Regions from separate parts of the Catenulispora yoronensis genome, predicted to be linked through region 2. Evidence: riboswitches for the same ligand, from Rfam matches in the RefSeq annotation. Region 2 holds a riboswitch; the other holds the start of a gene.
The links. A riboswitch is a leader RNA that binds a small molecule or an ion and turns the genes downstream of it on or off. The one in region 2 is predicted to bind cobalamin.

Region 1: it holds a riboswitch for cobalamin, as region 2 does, so the genes downstream of both, ABD481_RS28095 (VWA domain-containing protein) here and ABD481_RS09535 (ribonucleoside-diphosphate reductase subunit alpha) in region 2, are expected to answer to the same signal.

The regions. Positions count from the first base shown of each region.
Region 1 covers NZ_BAAAQN010000039.1:73,817-83,816, forward strand. The annotation lists gene ABD481_RS28095 (VWA domain-containing protein) at 1-1,607, opposite strand, end outside; cobalamin riboswitch at 1,694-1,867, opposite strand; gene ABD481_RS28100 (sulfite oxidase-like oxidoreductase) at 2,440-3,084, opposite strand; gene ABD481_RS28105 ((2Fe-2S)-binding protein) at 3,218-3,580, shown strand; gene bfr (bacterioferritin) at 3,669-4,148, shown strand; gene ABD481_RS28115 (DUF6086 family protein) at 4,230-4,580, opposite strand; gene ABD481_RS28120 (hypothetical protein) at 4,844-5,599, opposite strand; gene ABD481_RS28125 (threonine aldolase family protein) at 5,662-6,705, opposite strand; gene ABD481_RS28130 (class II 3-deoxy-7-phosphoheptulonate synthase) at 6,825-8,186, opposite strand; gene ABD481_RS28135 (response regulator) at 8,420-9,094, opposite strand; gene ABD481_RS28140 (sensor histidine kinase) at 9,202-10,000, opposite strand, start outside.
Region 2 covers NZ_BAAAQN010000008.1:122,008-132,007, forward strand. The annotation lists gene ABD481_RS09505 (LamG-like jellyroll fold domain-containing protein) at 1-433, shown strand, start outside; gene ABD481_RS09510 (hypothetical protein) at 411-572, opposite strand; gene ABD481_RS09515 (sigma-70 family RNA polymerase sigma factor) at 709-1,953, shown strand; gene ABD481_RS09520 (dihydrofolate reductase family protein) at 2,029-2,622, shown strand; gene ABD481_RS09525 (helical backbone metal receptor) at 2,601-3,326, opposite strand; gene ABD481_RS09530 (ribonucleotide-diphosphate reductase subunit beta) at 3,355-4,350, opposite strand; gene ABD481_RS09535 (ribonucleoside-diphosphate reductase subunit alpha) at 4,353-6,692, opposite strand; cobalamin riboswitch at 6,926-7,085, opposite strand; gene ABD481_RS09540 (PPOX class F420-dependent oxidoreductase) at 7,214-7,603, opposite strand; gene ABD481_RS09545 (ScbR family autoregulator-binding transcription factor) at 7,691-8,362, opposite strand; gene ABD481_RS09550 (quinone oxidoreductase family protein) at 8,369-9,343, opposite strand; gene ABD481_RS09555 (ABC transporter substrate-binding protein) at 9,504-10,000, opposite strand, start outside.

The sequences.
Region 1 (10,000 bases), on a different contig from region 2:
CGCAGATCCGTCGACCGCAGACGCAGCGCGCCTTCGGTACGGCCGCGCGAGACCTGTTCGGGCGCGGCGGCCCGGACAGTCGCGACGAGGTGGAGACCGTGAGTCCCCGGACGGGCGCCGATCGCGCGCCCGGTGCTGGTGCGCGCGCGGGAACGGCGGCCCTCGGCCCCGCCGCCCACGCCCTCGACCTGGAACAGCCGGGCCTTGAACGGCTCGCCGGGTGTCGCAGAGCCCTGTTCGCGCTGGGCGCCGCCGCGAGCGGATCGGTCGTCGGACTCGGTGTCGCGGTCCCGATCGCGGTCCTGGTCCCGACCGGCTTTCGGCTCCAGTCGGCCGTTGGCCTCCTGGTCGCGATCCGCCTCGCCGACCAGTTCGGGCTCGGGCGCCACGCCTGATCCGCCGGGTGGTTCGGGCCGGGCGTCGGCGTTCGCCGACGTGTTGGGGTCCGACCGGTCGTGGTCAGCGCCGGCGTCGGGGCCGTCGGGGCCTCCGGAACCGGGGCCCGAGCCGCCCGGACCCGGATCAGGGTCCTCATCCCCGTCCTGCATCGCCTCGTCGAGCTGGTTCTCGTCCAGTCCGGGCGCGTCGAACGGATGCCGCCGCCGGCGGTGCGGGAGCGCCAGCGTGGCCGCCCGGCGCACGTCCTCGGCGATCACGACGGTCCGGCCCGCCCAGGCGGCGAGCGCCGTCGCCGCGCGGGCCGTGACGAGGTCCGCGCGCATGCCGTCGACCTCGAAGGCCGCGCAGATGCGGGTGATGCGGAGCAGTTCGGCGTCCGGCAGCGTCACGGAGGGCAGGAGCGCGCGGGCGGCGGCGATGCGGGCGGCGGTGTCCTTGTCGGCGGCTTCCCAGGCGGCGGCGAAGGCCTCGGGGTCGGCTTCGTAGGCGAGGCGGCGACGGACGACTTCGGCGCGTTCGGCCGGGTCGCGGCTGGCGCGGACCTCGACGGTCAGTCCGAAGCGGTCCAGGAGCTGGGGGCGCAGTTCGCCCTCTTCGGGGTTCATCGTGCCGACGAGCAGGAAGCGGGCGGAGTGCCGCACGGAGACGCCTTCGCGCTCGACATGCGCGACGCCCATGGCGGCGGCGTCCAGGAGGAGGTCGACGAGGTGGTCGTGCAGGAGGTTGACCTCGTCGACGTAGAGCAGGCCGCGGTGCGCGGCGGCGAGCAGGCCGGGCTCGTAGGCGGCGACGCCGGAGGCCAGCACCTTCTCCAGGTCCAGGGAGCCGACCAGCCGGTCCTCGGTGGCGCCGACCGGCAGCTCGACGAGGCGCGCGGGGCGGGAGTCGGCGACGGCGAGGCTGCTGGCGCGGTTCGGACCGTCGGAGTGCGGCCCGTCGGGGTGCGAACTGACGGAGCGGGAACTGTCGGAGTGCGGTCCGTCGGGACATTCGGCGTCCGGGACCCGCGGGTCGCAGGAGAAGCGGCAGCCCGGAACGACGTCGAGCGCGGGGAGCACAGCGGCCAGCGCCCGCACGATCGTGGACTTGGCGGTGCCCTTCTCGCCGCGGACCAGGACGCCGCCGACGGCCGGCGAGACGGCGTTGAGCAGGAGGGCCAACCGCAGGTCGTCGAGTCCGACCACGGCGGCGAAGGGGTACGGCGGCACGCCGAATCAGCTCCTCACGGGTGTCCACGCCCGACAGGTCCAATAGCACAGACACGCCGCGGGGGCGGCGTGCCGGAGGCGGTCGGAGTCTCCTGACTCTCAGATCGCAGCACCTTTTCCTGCCTTCCCAGAACTTCGCGGTTCCAGTGGCTGGGGCTGCCGTTCGGCGCGGCCGTGAGGCGTTGCCGGGCGGCATCCTCGTGGGGAGGTGCTCCCTGATCACAGTGGCGGGACCGTTCCGGATTCGCACCGGGATTCCTGCCGACCGTCCTGCGTGCAGCATCCCGCAGCGATCAACGGGCGTCAAACCGCCGGGCCTGAGGAGGACCGTGGGGTGCCGGGGGCAGGTGCGGCGCCAGGGGTGGCGCTGAGGCGTGGTGGAGTGGCGCCCGGTGGCGGTATGGGCTGATGTGTCGGTCAATGGGAGGGTGAGCAAGCGACGGCGCGGGGCGCCGGTTTTGGGCGAGTACGAGTTGGAAGGCGGGGCTTTCGGTCCGGCCGGGAGGGCCGAGCGGAGTGACCGACGTGACACTCGTGGCGGGTGGAGTGGAGCGGCGGCGCGTGGTGCGGATGTGATGAATGTGACGAATACAACGGGACTGGCGAACGTACCGAACGTACCGAACGTGACGAACGTCGGCAGCGGACGCACCCTGAGCCGGCCCGGGTCGCTGTGGAAGGCCGTATTGCGGCGGATCCGTACTAGGTGAGTTCGGCTCCGAGGTCGCCCTTTTTACGAGACAGAGTGTCTTGCAGCGACACATGGTGTCTTTATTAGAGACAGAGCGTCTCACAAAGTCGCACCTACTCAGGCGAGCTTTTAGAGGCGGACTTACAGCGGCGGGCCGTCGCCCGGATCCTCTTGATACGAGTAGCGCTGCTCCCGCCACGGGTCGCCGATGTTGTGGTAGCCGCGCTCCTCCCAGAAGCCGCGGCGGTCCTCGGTGAGGTACTCGATCCCGCGGACCCACTTCGGGCCCTTCCAGGCGTAGAGGTGGGGGACGATCAGGCGCAGCGGGAAGCCGTGCTCCGGGGTGAGGGGTTCGCCGGCGTGGTGCGTCGCGAACAGGGTCTTCTCGTGGAGGAGGTCCTCCATGCGGAGGTTGGCGCTGTAGCCGTACTCGGCCCAGACGGTGACGTGGGTGACGTCGGGCGCGGGCGGGGCCAGGTCGAGGATGGTCTGGGCGGCCACGCCGCGCCACGGGGCGTCGAACATCGTGAACTTGGTGACGCAGTGGAAGTCGGCCACGACGTCGACGGCGGGCAGGGCCGTGAACTCCTCGTGGAACCAGATCGCCTCCTCGCCGTCGGCGGTGGCGCCGGTGACGCGGAAGTCCCAGGTGGCGGGCTTGAAGCGGGGAACAGGGCCGTAGTGCAGGACCGGCCACTCGCCGCGCTGCATGCGCTGGCCGGGCGGGAGCCGGTCCGCCGTCCGCGCGTCGGCTTCGATGTCCACCCCTGATCCCGGCTGCCCCATGGGTCCATCGTCCCAGATGTGGCGGACCGCACGTGCGCCGGGGACTTGGCGGTGGGGCTTTTGTAGCTTAGGCTCGCCTAAGTCATCATTGATCAGGTGCGTCCGCACCGATTGATAAGCCCCGGAGCCTCGCTTGTACGCCTGCATATGCCACGCGGTGACCACCGCCGAGATCGACGCAGCGGTCGCGCTGGGTGCGAAGTCCGTCAAGCAGGTCCGCAAGGCCACCGGGGCCGGCTCCGCCTGCGGGACCTGCGTGAAGCGCCTGAGCTGCCTGCTGGCCGCCGCCCGCGTCGCGGACTCGGCGCCGGCGGAGGGCATGCCGGCGGCGGAGCTGCTGCCGGCCGAGGCGCCGCTGCGCGCGCCGATCGAGACGTCGGTCATGGCGTCGGGCATGGCGTCGGTATCGGCGTCAGCGCCGGTCACCGCCTCGGCCACCGCACCGGTCACCGCGCACGCCCCGCACTGCCCGGCCGCGCTGCCCGCCCTGGGCTGAATCCGCACGTCAACCGTTAGCTCCTTCGGCGCAATCCGCCACCGCGGCGTTACCCTCCGCCCAAACGACTCTGGCAGGATCTGGCGGCATGCAGGGTGACAAGGACATCATCGCGTTCCTGAACGAGCAGCTCACCGCCGAACTGACGGCCATCAATCAGTACTGGCTGCACTACAAGCTCCAGGAGAACCGCGGCTGGAAGAAGCTCGCGGAGTACACCCGCCACGAGTCCATCGACGAGATGAAGCACGCCGACAAGCTGGCCGAGCGCATCATCTTCCTCGAAGGCCTGCCGAACTTCCAGAAGCTGCTGCCGCTGGAGATCGGGCAGAGCGTCACCGAGATGTTCCAGGCCGACATGAAGGTCGAGCTCGCGGCCGTGGACCGGCTGCGACGCGGCATCGCGCTGATGCGGGAACGCGGCGACGTCACCTCCGCGAACCTCTTCGAGGAGATCCTCGCCGACGAGGAACACCACATCGACTACCTGGAGACCCAGCTGGACCTCATCGGCCAGCTCGGCGAGCCGCTGTACATCGCGCAGCTGGTGGAGCAGCCGGAGTCGTAGCCACGAAGACATCCGCCGCGCGGTCCCGTCCGAGCTCACTGAGCCGGGGACCGCGCGGTTTTGCGTTGGAGTACGGCCGAATCAGCGGCTCATCGACCTCGACAGCTCGCTGCCGGCGGCCACGAGTCGGGAATCCCAGGTCGGATCCGCCACGCCGGTACGGTCGGCCAACGCGATGATCGTCGCCAAGAAGCCGTCGCTCAGGGCGGCCAACACGGGGTGACGGCTCCGAGCCCGCCAGAGCAGGAGGGCATCGGCAAAGGCTCGAAGTTCCGCGGGCGCGATCCGGGCTTCGTCCGATTCCATCGGGCCGATGCCGGAAGGCTGGGCGACGATGTCCTCGAACGCGGCGACCTGGCGCAGGAAAAGCTGCGACACGCCCTGCGCAGGGTTCCAGACCGTCTCGTCGCCCACGACGTAGTACTGACTCACCCCGGCACCCTAAGTGTCAGATACGCGAACGAGAACAGGTGGTACGCCTCGCAAGCGCCGCACCACCGCACCACCGCAGCACACCGCGCAGCGCACCACATCACCACAGCACCACCACCGCAGCCCACATGCAGCGCGCCACCCCGCAGCCACCGCCCCACCCCACCCCACCCACAGCAACGCCCGGCCGCACCAACGGCCGGGCGTCACATATCAGTACTCGAACAATCAGGCCCGCAGGCCCTCAGACCCGCAGACCGACCCTACTTCGCAGCCCTCGCCCGCGTCGCCGGCTTCTTGCCGTCGTCATCGTCGTCGTCATCGTTCTTCCGGTCCTCGACCTGGTCGGCGGGCACGAACTCGGCCGCCGGGCCGGTGCCGGTCTTGTGGAAGCGCAGTGCCTCCCACAGGGGGCCGGGGATGACGTGGATGCCGTAGTGGGCGCGGTGGTGGTTGGCGCAGAGCACTTCGAGGTTGCCCGGGGACTCGGCCCACTTCTGGAAGTCCTCGTCGGTCTCGAAGTGCAGGCCGAGGGCCTGCTCGATCTTCTTCTCGTCGACCTGGTTGATCTGGGAGAACTCGACGTGGGTGTGGTGCAGCTCCGGGTCGCCTTCGCAGAGGTCGTCGTTGATGATGCACTTCCACATGCCCTGGCGCTTCAGGCGGGCCTTGGCCTGCTCGAAGAGGTGGTAGTGCGGGTCGTCCTCGCGCGGGGCGTGTTCGGGCACGTGGGTCAGGATGTGGACCGTCAGCATCTGGTCGTGGGCCAGGGTGTTGCCGGTCGCCGCCGACTTCGTCGGGTGCAGGGGGGAGCTGGTGCGCTTGGGCTCGTCGTCGTCGTCGGAGTGCGAGTGCGAGGAGCGGGTCTGGGCGGGGACCGCCTTCTTCGCCGCGGTCTTCTTCGCGGGCGCGCGGTGGTGCTCGTGCTCATCCCCCTCCGCGGCCTTCTTCGCTTCCAAGGTCCGGCGATGCTGCTCCTCCGGGCCTATCTCCTCCTCGGAACCGAACAGCTTGCTCATCCAGCCCATCGGGCTTCTCCCCACCATTGCTCGTTCAGACACCGGCTAAGCCGGGGCTGACCCTAGTCCCTCTCAGGGGATTGCATCAAGGCGGTGGAAACCACCTCCACGGCCGTGTCACAGTCCTGAGCGGACACGTCCAGATGCGTGACGATCCGCAGCAGTTTCGGGCCGAAGGCCGACACCCGCACACCCTGGGCGAAGCAGGCCGCGGCCACCGCCGGGGCGTCGTCGACGTCGACCAGGACGATGTTGGTCTCCGGTTCGCGGACCGCGGCGCCGGCCGCCTTCAGAGCCGCCGCGATCCGGCGGGCGTTCTCATGGTCCTGCGACAGTCGGTCCAGGTTGTGCGCCAGGCCGTAGAGGGCGCCGGCGGCCAGGATGCCGGACTGGCGCATGGAGCCGCCGAGGCGGCGGCGCAGGGCGCGGGCCTGCTCGGCGCGGCCGGGCGGCAGCAGGACCAGGGAGCCGACCGGGGCGCCCAGCCCCTTGGACATGCAGACGGCCATGGTGGTCGCCACGGCGCCGTACTCGGCCAGCGGCACCCCGGTGGCGGCGTGCGCGTTCCAGATGCGGGCGCCGTCCAGGTGCAGGCCGATGCCGAAGGAGTCGGCCAGGGCCCGGATCTCGCGCAGGGTGTCGATCGGGTAGACGGACCCGCCGCCGCGGTTGTGCGTGTTCTCCACCTCGACCGCGCGGGTACCAACCGTATAGCGGTCGCCGACGCGGACCAGCGCCGCGAGCGAGGCCGGATCCATGAGCCCGCGCGCGGAGGGCAGGGTGCGGGTCTGGACGCCGGCATGGGCGGCCAGGCCGCCGTTCTCGTGCGCGACGATGTGCGCGTCGGCGTCGCACACGAGTTCCTCGCCGGGGCCGACCAGCATCCGGATGCCGATGTGGTTGGCCATGATCCCGGTCGGGGTGAAGACGGCGTCCTCGAATCCGAACAGCGCCGCCACCGACTCCTCCAGCCGGCGGACGGTGGGATCCTCGTCGTACTGGTCGTCGCCGACGTCGGCGGAGGCCATGGCCTCGCGCATGGCCGGGGACGGCTTGGTGACGGTGTCGCTGCGCAGATCGATCGGGGAGTCAGGGTAGGTCGCCATACCCGAGAAAGTATCGCTCCCGCCCCGGGAGGTCCGGGACGGGAGCGTGGGTCGGGCCCGGAGCCGCGCGCGGCGGCCCCGATCGGCTCAGCGCCTTAGCGCCTCAGCGCCTCAGCGCCTCAGCGATTACGGAGCATCTCCGCGACGAGGAACGCCAGGTCCAGCGACTGGCTGCGGTTCAGCCGGGGGTCGCACAGCGTCTCGTAGCGGTCGTGCAGGTCGTCGAAGGCGATCTCCTCGCCGCCGCCGACGCACTCGGTGACGTCCTCGCCGGTCAGCTCGACGTGGATGCCGCCGGGGTGCGAGCCCAGCGCGTGGTGCACCTCGAAGAAGCCCTTGACCTCGTCCAGCACGTCGTCGAAGCGGCGGGTCTTGTGCCCGGACGGCGCCTCGAAGGTGTTGCCGTGCATCGGGTCGCAGATCCAGGCCACCTCGTGGCCCTCGCCGCGGACCTTCTCCACCAGCGCCGGCAGCTTGTCCCGGACCACGCCGGCGCCCATCCGCACGATGAACGACAGCCGCCCGGGCTCCCGCTCGGGGTCCAGGCGCGCCAGGTAGGCCAGGGCGTCGTCGGGCGAGGTCGAGGGACCCAGCTTGATCCCGATCGGGTTGCGGATCCGGCGGAAGTACTCGACGTGGGCGCCGTCCAGGTCCCGGGTGCGCTCGCCGATCCAGATGTAGTGGCCGCTGGTGGCGTAGGGCTGGCCGGTGCGGGAGTCGACGCGGGTCAGCGCCGACTCGTAGGGCAGCACCAGGCCCTCGTGCGCGGCGTAGAACTCGACGGTGCGGAACTCCTCGGGATCGGTGCCGCAGGCGCGCATGAAGCGCAGCGCCCGGTCGATCTCCTTGGCCAGCAGCTCGTAGCGCTCGCCGGAGGGTGAACCGGCCACGAAGTCCTGGTTCCAGGCGTGCACCTGCCGCAGGTCGGCGTAGCCGCCGGTGGTGAAGGCGCGCACCAGGTTCAGCGTGGAGGCGCTGGCCTGGTACATGCGCAGCAGCCGGCGCGGGTCCGGGATGCGGGCCTCGGGCGTGAAGTCGAACCCGTTGACCGAGTCGCCCCGGTAGGCCGGAAGCGTCACCCCGTCGCGGGTCTCCGTCCCCTTGGAGCGGGGCTTCGAGTACTGGCCGGCGATCCGCCCGACCTTGACGACCGGCACCGAGGCCGCGTAGGTGAGGACGACGGCCATCTGGAGCAGGGTCTTGAGCTTGCCGCGGATCGCGTCGGCGGTGACGCCCGCGAAGGTCTCGGCGCAGTCGCCGCCGGTGAGCAGGAAGGCCTTGCCCCGGGCCACGTCGGCGATCCGGTCCTTGAGCAGGTCCGCCTCGCCGGCGAAGACCAGCGGCGGATAGGAGCGGAGCTCGGAGACGGCGGCGGCCAACGCGTCGGCGTCCGGCCATTCCGGCTGCTGGCCCGCCGGCAGCGCGGACCAAGTGTCCTCGACGGATCCGGTCCCGGCCGGATTCCTGACAACTTCGCTCATTGAGCCAGGGTACGCGAACCTTTGGGGGCTTCCGGGAACGCGTCCAGAGCGTGGGACCGGGACGTCCGAGCCGCAGGACCGGGGCGGATGAGCAGCCGGAACGCGGGGCGGGCAGTGCGCGAGACCGCTGGTCCTGGTGGTGCGGCTGGTGGTGATGGAACAGGTGATGCCGCGAGCCGCCGTGACGAACTACTCAGTCCAGCCCGGTCCCGCTCAGTCCCTCCCGGTCCCGCTCAGTCCAGCCAGCCCGGCCGCGCCAGCCCCGACTCGTACGCCAGCACCACCAGCTGCGCCCGGTCCCGCACCCCGAGCTTCACCATGCTCCGGCTGACGTGCGTCTTGGCGGTCAGCGGGCTCAGCACCAGCCGGTCGGCGATCTCCTCGTTGCTCAGCCCGGCCGCGACCAGGGCCAGCACCTCGCGCTCGCGGTCGGTCAGGGCCTTGATCTGCTCGGCGGCCGGGTTCGGGCCGGTGCGCTTGCTGCGGACCGCGAACTCCTCGATCAGGCGGCGGGTCACGCTCGGCGCCAGCAGCGCCTCGCCGGCCGCGACCGCGCGCAGGCCGCGCAGCAGGTCGGCCGGCTCGGTGTCCTTGAGCAGGAAGCCGCTGGCGCCGGAGCGGATCGCCTCGAAGACGTACTCGTCGAGCTCGAAGGTGGTCAGGATGAGGATCCGGACGCCGGACAGCCGCGGATCGGCGGTGATCTTGCGGGTGGCCTCCAGGCCGTCGGTGCCGGGCATCCGGATGTCCATCAGGATCACGTCCGGCCGCAGCTCGGCGGCCAGGCGCCAGGCCTGCTCGCCGTCGGCGGCCTCACCGGCCACCTCGATGCCGTCCTGCACCTCCAGCAGCGCGCGGAAGCCGGCGCGGACCAGGGCCTGGTCGTCGGCCAGCAGGACTCTGATCACGGGGTCGCCGCCGGGACCGGCTGGACCGCTCGTGCCATAAGCACCACCCGCACCACCCGCACCGCTCGCACCACCCGCACCACCCGCACCGTTCATGCCGTGGCCGTTCATGCCGTCGTCTCCTCCGGGTAGGGGATGAACGCGTCGATCCGGAAGCCGCCGCCCGGTACCGTGCGCGCGGTGAGCGAGCCGCCCAGGGCCGTGGCGCGCTCGCGCATCCCGGGCAGGCCGTTGCCGGTCCCGGCGCCGTCGGTGCCGTCGGCGCAGGCCGCGCCGTCGAAGCCGAGCGGGGCGCCGCGGCCGTCGTCGGTGATCCGCAGCCGCAGGCCGGCCGCGCTCTCCACGAGGATCCAGGCCCGGGCCGCCCCGGCGTGCCGGACCACGTTGGTCAGCGACTCCTGCACGATCCGGTAGCCGGCCTGGCCCACCGCCAGCGGCACCGCGTCCAGGTCGCCGACCACGCTCAGCGCCACCTTCAGCCCGGCGGCCTCGGCCATCTCCACCAGGTGCGCCAGCCGCCCCAGGTCCGGCGCCGGGTCGCGCGGGGCGGCCTGGTCGCCGCGCAGCACGGTGAGCACCGAGCGCACCTCCCCCAGCGCCGACCGGCTGGCGTCCTTGATCGCCGACAGCGCGATCCGGGCCTGCTCCGGGCGCCGGTCCATGACCTCCAGGGCGACGTTGGCCTGCACCGCGATCAGCGAGATGGAGTGCGCCAGCACGTCGTGCAGCTCGCGGGCGATCTCCAGCCGCTCCTCGCTGGCCTGCCGCCGCGCCTCCTGCTCGCGGGCCCGGATCCCCTGCTCCCGCGCCCGCGCCGACTCCAGCGCGCGCTGGCGCAGCACCCGGAACAGCTCGGCCAGGATCAGCAGCGCCAGCAGCCAGCCGATGGTGGACAGCACGTCGACC
Region 2 (10,000 bases):
CGCCGGCTGGGCCAACCTGACGACCAAGCCCGGCAACCAGGCGATCCTGGTCGGCCAGGACACGACCGGCTGGCAGTCCTTCTGCCTGCAATACGCGCTCAGCACCCACACCTGGTTCTTCACCCGGTACCACAGCGACGGGTCGGAGACGAGCATCAGCGCCATATCCACGGTGCCGACGGGCGAATGGCACCACGTCGCCGGAGTGTTCGACGCCGCGGCCGGAATGATGCACATCTATCTCGACGGCGTGCTCCGCAGCTCGGCGGCCTTCGGGAACAGCAAGGCGGTCAACTCCAACGGCGCGTTCACGATCGGCTTCGGCCGGACCAACGGTTCGATCGTCAGCCGGCTGAACGGCGCGGTGCGGGACGTGCGGGCGTATCAGCAGCCGCTGACGGCGACGCAGGTCAGGGCGTTGCTGGCGCGGTGACGACCCGATGATGGCGCGGGCCCGGCGGTGTCGACACCGCCGGGCCCGCTCTCGGCTGACCGGTCGCCAAGGCGGTGTCGTAGCGGTAGCGCTTGAGTCCTTCGAGCGCGAAGTACTTGTTGGAGACCGACGGGGTCACGCCGTCGTGGTGCAGGGTGCCGGCGGCGCTGGTCGATGCCGGGACGGCGTGAGGCGAACAGTCGGCACCGGCGCCAAAAGCGGTGCGGGGTGCGGAACAATGTGGGCGACGGTGGAGCAGGAGAGGTGAAGTCGGAATGGCGATCGAGCGGCGTCCGCTACGCGAGCAGATCAAGGACGTGCTCCTCGAACGCCTGGGCCGGGCCGAGTTCGAGCCGGACCAGCCGATCAACGAGGTCCACCTGGCCGCCGAACCGGTCGCGCCCGCCGAACCGGTCGCGCCCGCCGAAGCCGACGCGCCCGCCGAACCCGCCGAACTGGCTGAACCCACCGAACCCACCGAACCCACCGAACCCACCGACCTCGCCGAACCCGCCGAACCGGAATCGGCGCTGCTCGCAGCGGCGCGCGACGGCGACTCCACGGCCTTCGACCGGCTGATGGCGCCCTACCGGCAGGAGCTCACCGCGCACTGCTACCGCATGCTCGGCTCGCCGTTCGACGCCGAGGACGCCGTCCAGGAGTCGCTGCTCAGCGCCTGGCGCGGCCTGGGCACGTTCGAGGGCCGCAGCTCGGTGCGGACCTGGCTGTACCGGATCACCACCAACGCCTGCATCCGGCTCGGGTCGCAGAGGTCGCGGCGCCTGGTGTCCTCCGACTTCGGGCCTTCCCGCAAGAGCGGCGACGATCTCGGTGAACCGGTCACCGGACCGGTCTGGCTGGAACCCTGGCCGGACCCGGCCGAGTCCTACCTCCGGCGCGAAGGCGTCGAGCTGGCCTTCGTCGCCGCGCTCCAGCACCTGCCCGCCACCCAGCGCGCGGTGCTGATCCTGCGCGAGGTCCTGGAGTTCTCCGCCGCCGACGTCGCCGAGCTGCTCGACACCACCGTCGCCTCGGTCAACAGCGCCCTGCAACGGGCCCGGCAGACCATGGGCGCCCATCCCGGCGCCGGGTCCGCCCGGCAGCGCGGCGAGCTGGCCGAGCTCGGGCCCGAGGGCGTGCGGGCGCTCGTCGACGACTTCGTGCGCGCCTGGGAGAGCGCCGACGTCGCGGCCCTGGTGGACCTGCTGACCGCCGACGTCCGCTTCACCATGCCGCCGCTGCCGGCCTGGTTCGACGGCCGGGACGACGTCGCCGCCTTCTTCGCCGAGGGCATCTTCGCCACGCCGTGGCGGCTGCGGCCGATCTCCGTCAACGGCCAGCTCGGCTTCGCCTGCTACCAGCGGCACACCCCCGACGCGCCGTTCCGGCTCGGCGCGATCAACCTGCTGTCCCTGCGGGACGGGCGGATAGCGCAGGTCAGCGGGTTCCTCGATCCGGAATTGCCGCGCCGGTTCGGGATTCCGGAACTCTTTCCGGAGAATCCCGCCGCGAACCGATGAGTTCGCGGGGGCGCTTGTCTCTACCCCGGTGAAGCGTGCGAGAGGCGCACGCCGCACCCTCACCGGAGGCATCCCATGCGCAAGGTCATCGTCATCGCGATCATGTCCCTCGACGGCTACGTCGCCGGCCCCGGCGGCGACGTCATGGTCCTGCCGATGGACCATGCCTTCGACGAGTACAACCTGGAATGCATGCACACAGCCGGAACGACGCTCCTGGGACGCGTCTCCTACGAAGGGTTCAAGGGGTTCTGGCCCACGGTCGACGGCAATCCCGCCTTCGGCCCGGTGCAGCAGGAGTTCTCGCGCCTGGACAACCAGGTCGCCAAGGTCGTCGTCTCCGACACGCTCACCACGGACCGGACCGCGCCGTGGACCGACACCACCACGATCGTCCGCCGCGCCGCGGCGCACCAGGCCGTCGCCGAGCTGAAGCAGGGCGCGGAGTCCGAAGGCGCCATCGTGGTCTGGGGCAGCCGGACACTGTGGACCGATCTGCTGGCCGCCGGGCTGGTCGACGAGCTGCACCTGATGGTCGGACCGGTGGTGCTGGGTGACGGGGTGGCGGCGTTCGAGGGCGGGAAGGCGCCCGCGATGTCGCTGATCGACGCCCGCACCTGGGAGGGTTCGGACAACGTCCTGCTGCGCTACGCGGTGGCGGCCAACTGACGGCGCAGTACGGCGGCGGCTTCCGTCAGCGAGGGGCCGTACCAGGTGAGATGGCGGCCGGAGACCAGTGCCGAGGGCAGGCCGGGGAACGCCTCCGGCCCGTCGGTGGCGCTGAACGCGTAGGGCTCGTCGGGGAGCACCACGAGTTCGGCGCCGCTTTCGAGGAGTTCCGGTAGCGGCAGCTTCGGATAACGGTCGGCGTGGTCGGCATGGATGTTCCGCACGCCGAGGCGGGCCAGGACGTCGCCGGCGAACGTGTCGCGGCCGAGCACCATCCACGGTCGGCGCCAGATCGGGACGATCGCCGGTACGTACGCCGCAGGCGGCGGGATCGCGGCCCACGACGCCTCGGCCTGGTCCAGCCACTCCGGCCGGGACAGGCCGCAGGCCTCGGTCAGCAGCGCGTCGAGCGCGGGGAACGCCTCGGCGAGCGTGCGGATCCGCGTGACCAGGACCGGGACCCCGGCCTCGCGCAGCGCGTCGAGGTCGGGCGCGCGGTTCTCCTCCTCGTTGGCCACGACCAGGTCGGGACGAAGCCCGACGACGCGCGCGACGTCAGGGTTCTTCGTCCCGCCGATCCGCTCGACGGCCAGCTCGGCCGGGTGGGTGCACCAGTCGGTCGCGCCGACCAGCAGCGCGGGCGCGGTCGCCGCGATCGCCTCCGTCAAGGAGGGGACCAGAGAGACCACGCGCCGCACTGCCATCGGGGAACCCTTCGTCGTCCTGGAAGCTCTAGAAGTCGTCGTCGAACGAGACGCTACCGGCGACCGCGACCTGGTAGGCCGAAACCCGCCGCTCGAAGAAGTTCGACAGCTCCTGGACGTCCTGCAACTCCATGAACGCCAGCGGGTTCGGCGCGCCGTACAAGGGTTCCAGGCCGAGCTGGGCCAGGCGGCGGTCGGCGACATGCTCCAGGTAGCCGCGCATATCGGTCAGCGGCAGGCCCGGCACACCGGCTTCGAGCAGGTCCTCGGCGAACTGCGTCTCGCAGTCCACCGCGTCGGCCAGCATCTCCCGCACCTGCCGCGCCATCTCGTCGTCGAACAGGTCCGGCTCCTCGGCACGCACCGTCTCCACGACGTCGAACGCGAACGCCATGTGCATCGACTCGTCGCGGAACACCCAGTTGGTGCCGGAGGCCAGACCGTGGAGGAGGCCGCGGGAGCGGAGGAAGTAGACGTAGGCGAAGGCACCGTAGAAGAAAAGGCCTTCGATGCACGCCGCGAAGCAGATCAGGTTCAGCAGGAACGCTCGCCGGTCGTCGCGGGTCTCCAGACGGTGCAGGTTCCCGAGCGAGTCGATCCACTTGAAGCAGAACTCCGCCTTGCGGCGGATCGAAGGGATGTTCTCCACCGCCGCGAACGCAGCCGCGCGCTCGTCCTCGTCCGGAACGTACGTGTCCAGCAGGTTCAAATAGAACTGGACGTGCACGGCCTCCTCGAACAGCTGGCGCGAGAGGTAGAGGCGGCCTTCGGGGCTGTTGATGTGCTGGTAGAGGTTCAACACCAGGTTGTTCGCGACGATGGTGTCGCCGGTGGCGAAGAAGGCGACCAGCCGCGACACGAGGTGGCGCTCGGCGGGGGAGAGGCGGTGGAGGTCGGCGAGGTCGGAGTGGAGGTCCACCTCTTCGACGGTCCAGGTGTTCTTGATCGCGTCGCGGAAGCGGTCGAAGAAGTGGGGATAGCGCATCGGGCGCAGAGTCAGGTCCAGCCCGGGGTCGAGGAGCATGCTCACTGGCAGGCCTCGCAAGCCTCGGGGTTCTCCAGCGAGCAGGCGATCGCCTCTTCCGCGACGACGGCCGCGGGCGCCGCTCCCACCGTGGCCTGCTGAATCCGCGTGGCCGGCCGCGACCGCAGGTAATACGTCGACTTCAATCCGGCCTTCCAGGCATACATGTACATTGACGACAACTTCCCGATGGTCGGCGCGGCCAGGAACAGGTTCAACGACTGCGACTGGTCGATGAAGGGCCCCCGGCCCGCCGCCAAGTCGATCAACGCCCGCTGCGGCAGCTCCCACGCCGTCCGATACAGGGCCTTGACCTCCGCCGGCAGCGCGTCGACCTCCTGCACCGATCCCTCGGCGCGCTTGATCGCGTCCCGCACCTCGGCCGTCCACAGCCCCAGCGTCTTCAGCTCCCCGACCAGCGCGGAGTTGATCTGCAGGAACTCCCCGGACAGCGTCTCGCGCTTGAACAGGTTCGACACCTGCGGCTCGATGCACTCGTAGCAGCCGGCGATCGACGCGATGGTCGCCGTCGGTGCGATCGCCACCAGCAGCGAGTTGCGCAGGCCGGTCGCGGCGACCCGGCCGCGCAGCGCGGACCAGCGCCCCGCCAGCTCCGGCGCCGTCGCCGCGCCCCACAGGTCCGGCTGCAACGCCCCGGATGCCGCGCGCGTCTCGGCGAACGCCGGGTGCGCGCCGAACCGCTCGGCCAGCCCGGCCGAGGTCTCCAACGCCGTCAGATAGATCTCCTCGGCCAGCCGCGTCGACAGCTCCCGCGCCCGCGGGTCGTCGAACGGCAGCCGCAGCGCGAAGAACACGTCCTGGAGGCCCATCACCCCCAGCCCCACCGGCCGCCACCGCGGGTTCGAGGCCGCCGTCTGCTCGCTCGGGTAATAGTTGATGTCGATGACCCGGTCCAGGAACACCACCGCGGTGCGGACCGTCTCCCGCAGCCGCTCCCAGTCGACCGCCGTCCGGTCGCCGGTCAGATGCGCGGCCAGGTTCACCGAACCCAGGTTGCACACCGCCGTCTCGGCGTCGGAGGACACCTCGATGATCTCCGTGCACAGATTCGACAGGTGCACGGTGTTGCCCGCGACAGCCGTCTGGTTGCACAGCCGGTTCGACGCGTCCTTGAACGTCATCCAGCCGTTCCCGGTCTGCGCCAGCGTCCGCATCATCTTGCCGTAGAGCTCGCGCGCCGGGACCTGCCGCACGAACCGCCCCTCGGCCTCGGCCCGCCGGTACGCGGCGTCGAACTCCGCGCCCCACAGGTCGGGCAGCTCCGGGACCTGGTCGGGATCCATCAGCGACCACGGCGCGTCGGCTTCCACGCGGCGCATGAACTCGTCCGGGATCCAGTTCGCCAGGTTCAGGTTGTGCGTGCGGCGCGCGTCCTCACCGGTGTTGTCGCGCAGCTGCAAGAACTCCTCGATGTCCGGATGCCACGGCTCCAGGTAGACGCACGCGGCGCCTTTGCGCCGACCGCCCTGGTTGACCGCCGCCACCGAGGAGTCCAGCGTCCGCAGGAACGGCACGATGCCGTTCGACCGCCCGTTGGTGCTGCGGATCAGCGCCCCGCGCCCCCGCACCCGCGAGAAGCCGATCCCGATGCCGCCGGCGAACTTCGACAGCCGCGCCACCTGGTGGTACCGCGCGTAGATGGAGTCCAGCTCGTCGCGCGGGGAGTCGACCAGGTAGCAGGACGACATCTGGGTGTGCCGGGTCCCGGAGTTGAACAGGGTCGGGGAGCTGGGCAGATAGGCCAGCGAGGACATCAGGCGGTAGAAATCGATCGCCTCCGCGGGCTCCTGCGACAGCCCGGCGGCCACCCGCAGCAGGAAGTGCTGCGGCGTCTCGATCACCTGGCGGCTGACCGGGTGGCGCAGCAGGTAGCGGTCGTAGACCGTGCGCAGCCCGAAGTACTCGAACCGCAGGTCGCCGTCCGGGTCGACGGCGGCGTCGAAGCGCGCCGCCGACGCGGCGACGAAGTCCGCGGTCACGTCGCCGATCAAGCCCTCCCGATGCCCGACGGCGATCGCCGCGCTGAACGACGTCGCCCCCTGCCCGGCCGCCTCGGCGGTGATCACCGCCGCCAGCAGCCGCGCCGCCAGCTTCGAGTACTGCGGCTCCTCGCCGATCAGCTCCGCCGCGCACTGCACCGCCAGCTCGGCGGCCTGCGCGGGCGTCGCGCCGGACGGCAGGCCGGCGAAGGTCTTGCGCGCCACCCGGCCGGTGTCGACGTCCGGGAGGTCGCGGGCCGAGCGCGCGATGGACGCCGCGAGGATCTCCTCCGAGAGCCGACCGGGACCGGGAAGCCCAGGGGTGTCGGCGGCCCCGGGGATCCCGGCGGTGCCGGGGGCGCCCGGGATCTCGGCGGCCCCGATGTCGACCCTGATGCCGACACCGCCTACCTGCGTGACCGTCACAACTCTCTCCTCGCCAGTCGTAGGTCCGGGCCCGGACCATCGCACGAGGAGACGAGAAGGCAGGCCGCGGCCGCGACGCCTTCCGCCGTCAGCCGTCCCGCGAGGCCTCGGACCGGCCGTGCCCCACGTCCGGGCACGGCACCGCTGGCAGGTCTTCGGACTCGCGGGCGTCCGGGGCCGGGCCCCGGAACCTACTGGCCGTCACTTCCCGGGCCGGCGCCCGAAGGCGCCCGGAGGCCCAGTGTTCGACGACGGCGGTCGTTCCCACTCACCGCTGCGGGGCAGTCCCGGACTCGCACCGGGTTCCCTCTTGCCTCGGCCGCCGTCCGCGCCCCGCCGGACGGCGGGGACGGGGACAACCGGCCGAACCAGCTGCGTCAGACACCATATCTTGTGGCGAGGCTCAATTCACAACCAACATGCTGTATCTCAGGGGCCTACTGGAACGTGGCGTGCGCGGGCCGCAGGTAGATCCGCACCCGGTACGGCGCGTCGCCGACCGGACCGTCCATCGGCAGCGCGTAGCGGTCCGCCAGCACCGCGAAGAACTCGCCCTCCGGGTCCGGCTCGATCCGCTCCACCGTGCCCCGCAGCTCCAGATACCGGTACGGCGCCTCCGGATCGTTGATCGACACCGCGGCGTGCGGACGCTCGGTGAGCTCCTTGTGCTTCGCCCGCTTCGTGGAGGTGGTGAAGGACAGGAACTCGCCGTCCCACAGGAACCACATCGGGTTCACATGCGGCGTCCCGTCCGCGCGGACGGTGGCGAGGTGGCAGAAGACGGGGCGCTCAAGCAGGTCGGCGTGCGACTCCGGGATCACAGACATGGCTCCACTCCACCCGGGGCACCGCCGCCCCCGCAAGTCGCGCTCGGACTCGCAGCGATCACGATCCCTGATCGTCGCAGCTCCCCGCTATTCGGCCTCGGACTCGGCCTCGGACTCGGTTTCGGACCCGGTTTCGGACTCGGTTTCGGGCCCGGCCTCGAACCCGGCCCGGAACACCGCCCACCACTCCGCGACCCGCTCGCCCACGTCCGCGTGCCCGGACAGCGAGCCCGACACGTGCTGCACGCCGTGGAACGACGCCACCACCACCCGGCCCAGCACCGCCGGATCCGCCCCGGACCGCAGCTCGCCCCGCCGCTCCGCGGCCTGGAACAACTCGGTCATGGCCGCCGTCCACGCCACATGCGGCGTCCGCACCGGCTCCCCGATCAGCGCCCGCTCCGCCTGCAATCGCACCGTCGCGCGCACGATCGGATCCTCCCGGATCTGCATCGCCACCCGGTGCAGCACCTCGCCGATCACCTCGGTCATCCGCTCGTGCCGCAGCCGCGCGTCGGCGACCACGGTCGGCCACTGCTCGTAGCACTCCTCCACGATCGCCACCGCCACCCCCGCCTTGGCCGGGAAATGGAACACCAGCGCGCCCTTGGTCACGCCGGCGCGCGCCGCGATGTCGCTCGTGGTCGTGGCCAGGTAGCCGTTCTCCGCGAAGGCTTCGGCGGCGGCCAGCAGGATGGCGCGGCGGGTCCGCCGGGCCCGTTCCTGCATGGGCTCGGCGGCCCCGCGCGTCGGGGTCACGGCCGCTCAGCCCCGGACCGCGACGACGGTCTTGCCGGGGCTGCGGCCCTCGGCCTGCGCGATGTGCGCCTCGATCGCCTGGTCCCAGCCGACCACGCGCGGTGCCGGGAGCGTCAGCCCGCCCTCGACGAGCGCGAACACGGCGGCGATCAGCTCGCCGGCCGCGCCGGCGTCGCCCCGGGCCAGGTTGGAGATGCTGAACCCGGACGTGGTCCAGTTGTTGCGGCGCAGGTCGCCGAACGAGGGCGCGGCCGGGTCGGGCTGTCCGGCGGCCGCGCCGTAGCTGACGAAGCGGCCGCGGGGAGCGAGCACGCCGAACGAGGCGGCCGCCACGTCGCCGCCGATCGACTCCAGCACGACGTCGAACAGCTCGCCGTCGTTGGCCTCCCGCGCCGCCGCCGCGAAGCCGGCGTCCCGGACCGCGCGCCGGTAGCCGTCGGCCAGCACGCTCGCCGAGTTCGGGCTCGTGGCGCCGACCAGGCTGCGCGGCGCCCGCAGGCTCAGCACCGCGGCCAGCGCGTCGCCGACGCCGCCGGTGGCCCCGGTGACCAGGACGCGGTCCGCCGCCGTGATGTGCGTGTTCTGCACCAGGGCCACCGCCGTGGTCCAGGTGAGCGGCACGGCGACGGCCCGCTCCAACTCCAGCTTGTCCGGAACCCGCGCCGCGAGCCCGGCCTCGGTCACCACGGTCTCGGCCAGCCCTCCGCCGCCGACCGTGAACGCCACGACCTGGTCCCCGACCTCGAAGCCGGCGACACCGGCCCCGAGCGCCGCCACCTCGCCGCCGACCTCCATGCCCGGGACGTAGGGCCAGCCCGGGGCGTAGCCGGGGGCGCCGCGCCGAGCCAGGACCTCGGCGAAGTTCAGCCCGGCGTAGCGCACCGTGATCGCGATCTGCCCGGCCCCGGGCTCGGGCGTGGGGATGTCGACCTCTGCGATCTGCTCCGGACCGCCGGGCCCGGCGAACTGGATGGCCTTCATGACAGGTTCCCTCCCTGTGCCGACTGGTGTCAGGACAGGAAAATACCGGCTGGCCGGTTTTCTGTCACGGGTGGGCCCGCCACCTCGCCCAGCGGTGGGACGCCGACGCTGAGTTGGCTCTGAGTCGACTCCGGGCCGATAGAGTGCGGACCCGCAGGCCCTACTTCGGCGCGTCGACGCCGGTCGCCTTCGCGATGTCCACCAGCATCTGGTCCGCGGCCTGCACGCCGATCCCCGACATCCAGGTCTCGTCCGGGACGTTCACGACGTGGCCGGCCTTGACCGCCGGCAGGTCCTTCCAGACCGCCGTCCCCTGGACCTCGGTCTCCTTGGTCTTCGACGGGTCGTCGGAGGTCGTGACGAACACCAGGTCGGCGTCGGCCTTGCCGATCTGCTCGGCGCTGACCTCCAGCATCAGCGCGTCGACGTCCTCGGCCGCCGGGCGCGGCAGGCCCACGTCCTTCAGCACCACGCCGCTGAACGACGACTTCTGATACAGCCGCGTCGGGCCGGCCACGAACCGGACCACGGACACCGTCGGCATCGTGCCGCCGTTCTTCGCCTTGATCGCCTCGCCGAGCTTCGCGGCCCGCGCCTCGTACTGCGTCATCGCGGCCTTGGCCTCGGTCTCCTTGCCCAGCGCCTGCGCGTAGAGCT